DNA from 3 places in the Colwellia sp. MEBiC06753 genome. Region 1 is predicted to be linked to each of the others. Evidence: predicted binding sites of a transcription regulator. Region 1 holds the regulator's gene; each other region holds the start of a gene.
The links. The regulator NrdR, encoded in region 1, represses ribonucleotide reductase genes. The targets are predictions, from matches to a motif close to AAACACNANATNTNGTGTTT.
Positions count from the first base shown of each region.

Region 2: the regulator NrdR is predicted to act here: its motif matches at 1,457-1,476, upstream of nrdA (class 1a ribonucleoside-diphosphate reductase subunit alpha).
Region 3: the regulator NrdR is predicted to act here: its motif matches at 1,564-1,583, upstream of nrdG (anaerobic ribonucleoside-triphosphate reductase activating protein).

Region 1 covers NZ_JBQMTM010000005.1:152,246-155,533, reverse strand. Annotated here, with positions in the region: gene ribBA (bifunctional 3,4-dihydroxy-2-butanone-4-phosphate synthase/GTP cyclohydrolase II) at 1-73, opposite strand, end outside; gene ACOB82_RS06220 (riboflavin synthase) at 88-744, opposite strand; gene ribD (bifunctional diaminohydroxyphosphoribosylaminopyrimidine deaminase/5-amino-6-(5-phosphoribosylamino)uracil reductase RibD) at 744-1,880, opposite strand; gene nrdR (transcriptional regulator NrdR) at 1,884-2,354, opposite strand; gene acs (acetate--CoA ligase) at 2,554-3,288, opposite strand, start outside.
Region 2 covers NZ_JBQMTM010000012.1:126,344-129,631, reverse strand. Annotated here, with positions in the region: gene nrdA (class 1a ribonucleoside-diphosphate reductase subunit alpha) at 1-1,349, opposite strand, end outside; gene ACOB82_RS10970 (HAD family hydrolase) at 1,748-2,416, opposite strand; gene ubiG (bifunctional 2-polyprenyl-6-hydroxyphenol methylase/3-demethylubiquinol 3-O-methyltransferase UbiG) at 2,420-3,127, opposite strand.
Region 3 covers NZ_JBQMTM010000001.1:152,254-155,541, reverse strand. Annotated here, with positions in the region: gene nrdD (anaerobic ribonucleoside-triphosphate reductase) at 1-1,061, opposite strand, end outside; gene nrdG (anaerobic ribonucleoside-triphosphate reductase activating protein) at 1,086-1,538, opposite strand; gene ACOB82_RS00710 (methyl-accepting chemotaxis protein) at 1,732-3,288, opposite strand, start outside.

The sequences.
Region 1 (3,288 bases):
CATCATCCATCAAGATAACCATCTTACCTTGCTTGATGTCTTCAATTATTTCCTGTGGCGTATTTAATTGCATAACTGCCTCTTTGATTATTTGATAAAGCCGCTGCGCGCCAGCAACGATTGGGTAACTCCTGAATTTGAGTCACTTACTTGATTTTTATTTAAAAGTCGCTCGATGTAACGCGCCATTACATCTACTTCAATATTTACTTTAGTACCAACAACATAGCTGCTGATAATGGTTTGCTCAGTCGTATGAGGCACTATGGTTAAACGAAAACTGGTTTCGTTTAAACTGTTCACCGTTAAGCTCACGCCGTCTATGGTGATTGAGCCTTTCTCGGCGATATATGGCGCGATATCTTTAGCCATCGACAGCCAGTAATCAGTACTATTTCCCGAAGGCACAATGGAAGTTATCTCAGCAACAGCGTCAACATGGCCGGAAACAATATGACCACCAAAACGAGTGGTAGGCAGCATGGCTTTTTCTAAATTAACCCTCTGACCTATTTTATAATTAGCAAAGCCGGTGCGTTTTAAGGTTTCAAGCGAAACATCGGCACTAAAACTCGTGCTGTCAAAACTGATAACCGTTAAACAAATTCCATTGGTGGCAATTGAGTCGCCTAGTTTAACATCTGACATATCCAACTGGCCGACAGCTACCTGAATTCTGGCACCATCGCTACTAAGTTGAATATTTTTAATTACGCCGATGGCTTCGATAATTCCGGTAAACATTATTTAATCTCGTTAAAAGTGGCGACAATTTTTAAATCACTGCCAACCATAGTCACATCTGTGATATTTAATGATTTAGCATCAACTAATTGATGCACTGAAGGTAAACACACTAAGCCTTGGTTACCACTGCCCATTAATTTGGGGGCTTGGAACAAAATCAACTCGTCAACTAAGTTGGCATCAATAAATGCGCCGGCAAGGTTTACCCCTGATTCAATAAACAAATCGTTTAAGCCAAGGCTGCCCAAATATGAAATCACCTGAGCAAGTGCTATTTTACCATCATGCTTCTCAATGGCGACTCGAGAGACAAAATGCGGCCATTGGTGCTCAGTTTCAATAGTATCGCTAATAATTATAACCGGACTTTCATGGCTAAATAACGCCAAATCTGGTGTTAAGCGGTTTTGACCATCAATAATTACTCGCACAGGTTGTCTTACCTGCTGTTGAGGGTAGCGCTGGGCTAACTCGCCCAATTCCTGTTGGCGCACGGTTAATTTAGCATTATCAATAATAACCGTATTCGCCCCTGAAATTACTGCACAGCTTTGCGCCCGCAAACGTTGCACCTCCTGGCGCGCTAATGGTGAAGTGATCCATTTACTTTCGCCACTTGCCATCGCTGTTTGCCCATCTAAGCTTGATGCTAGCTTACAACGAACATACGGGCGCTTGCGCTCCATTAATGAAATAAAACCAAGATTAAGCGCTCTGGCATCATCAGCCAATAAGCCATATGCGGTGATAATACCCGCCTCGTTTAGCATGGCTAAGCCGCTACCTGCTACTTGCGGGTTCGGATCAACCATAGCGGCAATCACTTTAGCCACTTTCGCATCAATTAAGCCTTTTGCGCATGGTGGTGTACGGCCATAGTGACTGCATGGCTCAAGTGTGACGTATGCAGTGGCACCTTCGGCTTTATTACCCGCTTGTTTGAGGGCGTGTACTTCAGCATGCGGCTCACCTGCTTTTTGATGAAAGCCTTCACCAACAACCTCGCCATCTTTAACAATAACGCAGCCAACTCTGGGGTTTGGTGAAGTCGTGTAATGACCAAATTTGGCTAAAGCAATAGCTTTGGTCATAAATTGATGATCAGCCAATGAAAATTTAGCGTTAGCTATCATCGGCTATTTCTCTTCCGCTGTTTTTTCATCACCAAGACGAGCAATTTCTTCACCAAACTCTTTAATATCTTCAAATGAACGATAAACTGATGCAAAGCGAACATAGGCAACTTTATCAAGCTCTTTAAGCTGCTCCATAATAATATTGCCCATAAATTCACTCGACACTTCACGCTCACCGGTCGCTCGAAGTTGAGATTTGATTTTATTAATTGCCAATTCAATCTCTTCAACACTAACTGGGCGCTTTTCTAATGCCCGCTGCAAACCGCTGCGCATTTTATCTTCATTAAATGGTTCGCGTGAGCCGTCGCGCTTGATAATGCGTGGCATCACGAGTTCTGCAGTTTCAAAGGTGGTGAATCGCTCATGACAGTCCGTACATTCACGACGACGTCTAATTTGGTGACCATCAGCCACTAAACGCGAGTCAATGACTTTGGTGTCGGTTGCACTGCAAAAAGGACAATACATTAAACTGCTCGAATTGAAGAAAATTTGCCGAGCATTTTAATCTAAAACAACTATTTATGCTAAAGCCAATTACTATCAACTTAAGACTATTGATAAAAAGTCGTAAAAATTTACCTACAGCACAAATTTTTGATGTGTTTTAAACGAAAAAAGACGCCGAAGCGCCTTTTTGTTTTGCTTTGTTTTAAGTCAAAGCCAATTAGCCATGAACAATACGATTATCAATTAGGTTTTGCACCACAGCAGGATCTGCCAGTGTTGAAGTATCACCAAGGTTTTCCAACTCGTTTTCAGCAATTTTACGCAGTATTCGACGCATAATTTTTCCAGAGCGGGTTTTAGGTAACCCAGGGGCGTATTGAATATAATCAGGCTTAGCAAAGCGCCCTAACTCTTTAGCAACAAATTCTTGTAATTCGCCAATAAGCTCATCAGAGACATGGGCTTTTGACATTAAGGTCACATAACAATAGATACCTTGCCCTTTAATTTCATGAGGGTAACCAACCACAGCCGCTTCAGCAACCGCTGGATGAAGCACTAACGCACTTTCAATTTCTGCTGTACCTAAACGGTGACCAGAAACATTAAGCACATCATCAACACGACCGGTAATTTGATAAAAACCATCAGCATCACGTTTGGCACCATCACCGGTAAAGTAATTGCCCGGATACTGGCTAAAATAGGTATCATAAAAACGTTGATGGTCACCATATACCGTACGCATTTGCCCTGGCCAAGACCCCGTCATGACCAATAAGCCTGAACATTCGCCTTGTAATTCATTGCCGTCTTTATCGAAAATTGCTGGTTGCACACCAAAAAATGGTTTGCCAGCTACCCCAGGTTTCATATCGACTGCACCAGGCAGTGACGTTAATAAAATGCCGCCGGTTTCCGTTTGCCACCAGGTATCAACAATTGAGCAGCG
Region 2 (3,288 bases), on a different contig from region 1:
GCCATTGGCTTAGTTGGCAGGGCAATTTCCAAACATAAGTTACTTTGGCGAATTGGCGCAACGGTTTGATCAAACGGGCTATGGGTATTACAGTGATCGACATTTTGCAAGTAGATACGACCAGTGCTAGCACGCTCTTGAGCGAATAAGCTAAATAATTCAATGGCTTTAATACGTTTTTTACGAATCGATTCATCTTGCTCGTATTTAACATAAAGCTGTTCAAACTTTTCTTGGTCTTCAAAGAACGCATCGTACAAGCCAGGAACATCGCTTGGGCTAAACAAGGTAATTGACTCACCTTTAATCAAGCGTTGGTACATTAATTTGTTAAATTGCACACCGTAATCTAAGTGACGAACACGGTTTTCTTCAACACCACGGTTATTTTTAAGCACTAATAAGCTTTCAACTTCTAAATGCCAAAGTGGGTAGAATAAGGTTGCAGCACCACCGCGAACACCACCTTGCGAGCAGCTTTTAACTGCTGTTTGAAAGTGCTTATAAAACGGAATACAGCCCGTATGGAAAGCTTCACCATTACGAATAGCGCTACCTAAGGCGCGTATACGACCTGCATTAATACCAATACCAGCACGTTGTGATACGTACTTAACGATGGCACTTGAAGTGGCATTAATAGAGTCTAAGCTATCACCACATTCAATTAATACACATGATGAAAATTGACGCGTTGGCGTTCTAACCCCAGCCATAATTGGTGTTGGCAGAGAAATTTTGAAGCTTGAAATCGCATCATAAAATCGTTCAATGTAACTTAAGCGCGATTCTGTTGGGTATTTCGCAAATAAACAAGCGGCAACTAAAATGTATAGAAACTGTGCACTTTCATAAATATCACCAGTAACACGGTTTTGAACTAAATACTTACCTTCTAACTGCTTAACTGCGGCATAGCTGAAATTTAAATCACGGCTGTGATCAATAAAGCGCTCCATTGCTTCGAAATCAGCTTGGGTATAGTCAGCTAATAAGTGCTGGTCATACTTATCCGATTCCACCATTTTTACTACGTGGTCATAAAGCTTAGGAGGTTCAAATTGACCATAAGCTTTTTTACGTAAATGGAAAATAGCTAAACGCGCGGCTAAATATTGGTAGTCAGGCGATTCTTCTGAAATCAAATCAGCAGCCGCTTTAATTATGGTTTCATGAATATCTTCAGTTTTTATGCCGTCATAAAACTGGATATGTGACTTAAGCTCCACTTGAGATACAGAAACTTCATCTAGGCCTTCTGCGGCCCAGGCAATCACTTTATGAATTTTTTCGAGATCAATGGCTTCTTTTTGGCCATTACGTTTGGTTACAAAGAGGTTACTGTTCATGAAAGACCTTGTATAAGCTTTATTGTTGTTATTTTTAGATTCGATAAGGGTGCACAGTTAAGCTTAAATATTTGAGTTATTTCAAATGGTGTGTGTTTAACTATTCGATGCACAATATATTGGGTTTTTTTTAAATCTAATCACAAGATAATGAGGTTGAGAGGCTAATGCAAGGGCTAAAATTTCGGATGATTATTTAATAATCTGAGCAAATTTTGACTGGTTAGTAATGACTAACGTAGTACTGCTTTTTTAATTAGCGATTATAAAAACGCAATGGTTAATTTTAGTTTTTTTAGCCCTATAGAATTATTTTTTACATAAAATAAGGTTTTTTATTTCTAAATAATATAACCAAAATTTTATTAAAAATCCTAACTGGTATATCCAGTTGTAATTCAACAATTATTGAATAATTCGATAATTTCCAGTGGCGAATTGATAACCAAACTCGCTTGCCAGCTATTGACATTTTCGCTGGTTGGAATGTAACCCCAATTGGCAACAACACTGAACATATCAGCAGCATTACCTGCGCTAATATCACGAGGGGCGTCACCTACGTAAATACAATGCTCTGGTGCTATGGCAATTTCGTTAGCGGCGGCAATTAATGGCGCTGGATGAGGTTTTCTTTGTGCAAGCGAGTCTCCGCCGAGTACTGACTTGGCTGAGCTAAGTTGCTCAAAATGTGGTAATAACTTTTGAGTTAAATCAATTGGTTTATTAGTGACTATGCCCCAAGGAATATTGTTTTGGTCTAAAAAGTTAATAACTTCATTTATGCCAGAATATAGCTCGGTATGAACGGCGATATGTTGTTCATAATGCGCTAAAAACTCTTGTCTTAATGTTTCATAGTCATAATCAATAAGCTTTTGACCAAAACCGAGTTCAAGTAAACCTTTGGCACCATCCGAGGCAATAGGGCGATAATCTGCACGAGCAACAAGAGGCTGCTGATACTTTGATAGAATGGCATTTAAGGTTTCACCTAAGTCATTGGCGGTGTCTAGGAGCGTGCCATCTAAATCAAACAGCACGCCTTTAAAGATAAGCTTGCTCATTGATTAAACCTTTTGACAGCAAATTAGGTAATTTACATCTAACCCTGAACCAAGCTTATGGTTTTCAGTGATCGGGTTATAGTGAATGCCTGTTGCGTCAATACAGTGGAGGTTTGCAGCTTCTGCCCAACCAATTAGCTGTGAAGGTTTGATAAACTTCTTGTGATCATGAGTGCCGTCTGGCACTAACTTAAACACTTTTTCTGCCGCTAATATGGCTAATAAATATGATTTGGCGGTTTTATTTAGTGTGGAGAAAAATACATAGCCACCCGGTTTGACCATAGCCGCACATGCTTGAACGATCGATTGTGGGTCTGGGACGTGTTCAAGCATTTCCATGCAGGTAACAATATCAAATTGTTCAGGGCAAGCCTGGGCTTTATGCTCTGCTGGAATTTTTTCATAGTTAACTTTAACGCCAGATTCCAAGGCATGAAGTTTGGCAACGTTAAGCGGCTCTTCACCCATGTCAATACCAGTAACTTTAGCGCCAAGTTTTGCCAAACTTTCAGCTAAAATGCCACCACCACAGCCGACATCAATAATGGTTTTATCAAAAACCGAATCAACATGTTGCAAGATAAATTGTCGTCTAAGCGGGTTGATTTGATGAAGCGGTTTAAAGTCGCCAGTAAGATCCCACCATTGGTGAGCGACTTTTTCGAATTTTGCTATTTCGTCTAAATTAACGTTGAGAGAATCTGTCATTGTTATAAGGTAGTGTTAGTGATTGATATTAAGCGAGTTGATAATAAACCATTCGCACGATGAAACCTAGCTACCTTTGATTAATGAGTGTGATGATAATGCGTTATTAGGCTAAGTCTTCTGAATGTATGTGTCTTTGATGACAGTGGTCTTATGAATAA
Region 3 (3,288 bases), on a different contig from region 1:
TGGTAACGATGAATTTTTTCAACTTCAGTTAATAAATCTCGGCCATCTTGTATTAATCGATTCATATTCAAGGTGATCACATTAACCGAGCCTGTGGAGACACCACCAGCGCCCAATGTATAAGAAAAAGTATTATCGCTAATTTCATTACGCAGGCGGCAGCACGATGCCAGAGAATCAGCACTTTCCGATTGATAAACGAAAAACGAATTGCCTTCACTCATTTGCTGCGCACACATTTGAGCAAATTCAGTATCTTTGACTAACTCATGCTCGGTTAACATCGCAGCGGTAACCACAGGAAAGGTTAACAATGACTTTTCCCTTTCTGCGTTAAACCAGCGCATAAAATACGCTTGCAGTTGGGCAACACTTTGCCAATTAGGCCTAGTAAAATCAGGAAAAACAAACTCTTGAAATAACGATTCAAAGTAATACTGATCGTAAATCGAAATATTCCAGAAAACGCTTTGATAACCACGTGCTGCCGCTGGTTGATTTAACGCATACACCACATGCTGTAAATGGTTATCTATTTCATCAGCATGGGATGCTAAGTAATTATCACCAAATTCATTACGGGCGAAATAGTCAAAATAAGTAAGAAACTCAACGGTGGCAATGGCGCCAGCAAACTGCGCACTAATGGCAAAGACTAAATTAATAAAACTGCCGCAAAACGATGCTAAATGCTTAGGTGCCTTTGATTCCCCTCCAAGCTTAGTTAAACCATCAAGTAAAAACGGGTAAAGCGAAATTGACGCACAATATGGCTTTAAACTGGTTTCATCATGGACATAAATTTCATGATCAGCGATTTGCCTTAAGTATTCATCAGCAAGTTCAGGTGAAAACAGCTCAGCAATTCTTTGACTAACCTGCGCTCGATTCACCTGAATAAAGTAGTCTTTCATTAATTCGGCCTCAAGTGTGGCGATATTTTTATGAGTAACATTGGCATTGGCATCCATTTTTGAGCCGTCAGCAGCATTGGCTGCATTTAGGTACTCATCAATAAACAGTTGTTTTTCTTTAAGTTGTTCGTCGTTTAAGCGTTGCATAATATTTCTCTTATTATTAGGTGGTTAAGGTGTTTGGAAGCGATGGTTTAAACACCGCTGATTATTCAGATCGTAAAATCGTTGGTTGGTGTTTATATCCGACAGGCCGCCACAGTCCTTTCGCCAAGGACCAAGCTTTACGTAATCAAGATGAGTTAAAATGTGTTTTGGTAGGCGTTCAAGGCCAGTATAAAGACAAGTTTTTAGTTGGTATTGGTGAGCAATAATCAACTTATCAATCAGCGCTTGGCTGCGCCATTCGCCACCAAAAAACAACACACAGGTAATGAGCCCTTGGTAGTGCTGTAATGTTTCACTAAAGTGTTGATTAGTTAATGGCGTGCCGCGGCGGCTATCCCAGGTATCAGCACTATGACAGCCTGAACATCGTAACGGACAGCCACTAATGGTAAACGCCAGACTAATTTCATCCGGCACTTCTTGAAATACTATGGTTGGTGAAAAAGCATTAAACACAACATATAGCCATTAACTTTATTTTGATCACAATATATTGTGTTTGCGTGTTTTGAGATATACCTCTAGATAAGTATTGAATCGATGAATAAAAAGCGATATCAAGGAGTGATGATTCGGTTTACCGCTTCATTAGCGACAACATATGTGCGTTATCATGACTAAGTCAGCGTAGATTCGCCTCAGCAATAAATTATCCACTAATTTTAAAGCGATCAATAATGGCTTTTAACCCATCCATTTCTGCAACAATTTCATTGGTTGATGCTAACATTTGATCTGACGAGACAATAGTTTCACTGGCCTGTGCGGCAATATCAGTTATATTTTGATCAATTTCTTTTGCAACACATGATTGTTGCTCTGCAGCAGAAGCAATCTGCACATTCATATCACGAATAATAGTCACTGCCGAAACAATATCCGTTAGTGCGGCATTAACATTTTCCGTTTGTATTACGCTTTGTTTAGCTTGTTCCTGACTTTCACTAATTGCAGTTACCGCAGCTGTTGATTGCCCCTGTAAACGCTGAATAATAGTGCTAATTTCTTTCGCTGACTCTTGCGTGCGCCCTGCTAACGTTCTTACTTCGTCGGCAACCACTGCAAAACCTCGCCCTTGTTCACCAGCGCGAGCCGCTTCAATTGCCGCGTTAAGGGCTAGTAAATTGGTTTGCTCCGCAATTGCGGTAATAACTTCCAATACTTTACTGACTTCTTTACTGTCATCGGCTAAATTTGTAATCACTTCTACAGCGCTAGTGACTTGCGCTGCCATGGTATGAATACCTTTTTCTGCGGCAGAAACCGTATCGTAGCCTACTCTTACTTTATCTTCGGCGTTATCGGCAGCCGCTGAAGCATCAACGGCATTTTCTGCGACACCGTTTACGGTAACGGCCATTTCGTTCATTGCCGCCGCTAACTGATCTATATCCAAATGCTGTTTTTGTACGCCAGCGCTAGTTTTTTCTGATGAACGCTTTACCCTTTCAGCGCAGTTATTAGTTTTATCGTAAGCCCCATTAACACTAACAATTATTTCACCTACTTGATCCAGCATCTGGTTATATGCATTGATAATATCGCCAATTTCGTTGTCTTTTAACGACGAGTCTTGCGCTATTTTATGGGAAAAATCACCATTACTCACATCAATCAAACTAAGCTGAATGAGTTTTAAATTATCCATTAATTCAGATAAGCCAAAGATCCGGCCTAGCACCACCAGCACCAGTATCATCACCGTAGTAAAAAATGTAATGTACTGAATGTCTTTAATTTGAGCATTGGCGCTGTCAGCCATCATACCCACAGCAATATTCATTTCTTGCAATACTGTTACTGACAAATTATTTAAATCTGTTAATGCGCTATTTTCCTGAGCAATATAGTTATCAATTGCCGTTTTATATAACTGCCAAGAATGATTAACTTTATTAAGCTGGTTAACAATTTCAGGCTCAGTAACTTGTTCAATTCCTAGTGCTTCGTCACCATTAACTAACTTTTGCAATGCTGATTCAAATAAGCCTACAGTTTCTCGCATACTTTGTTCAGAGAGCGCTCCTTGCTTAACTAGCAAGGTTTCTTTACCTAGTTTTTGGCTCAACATTCGTTGCTTACCCGCTAAGTTAATAGTTTCAGCCGAGTTACCCAATGATAAAAACATAGTAATAGAACCTGTTAACGCAAAAACAAAAATCAAGGCATAGGAAAAAGCAAACTGCGCACTTAGTGTTTTAAAGCC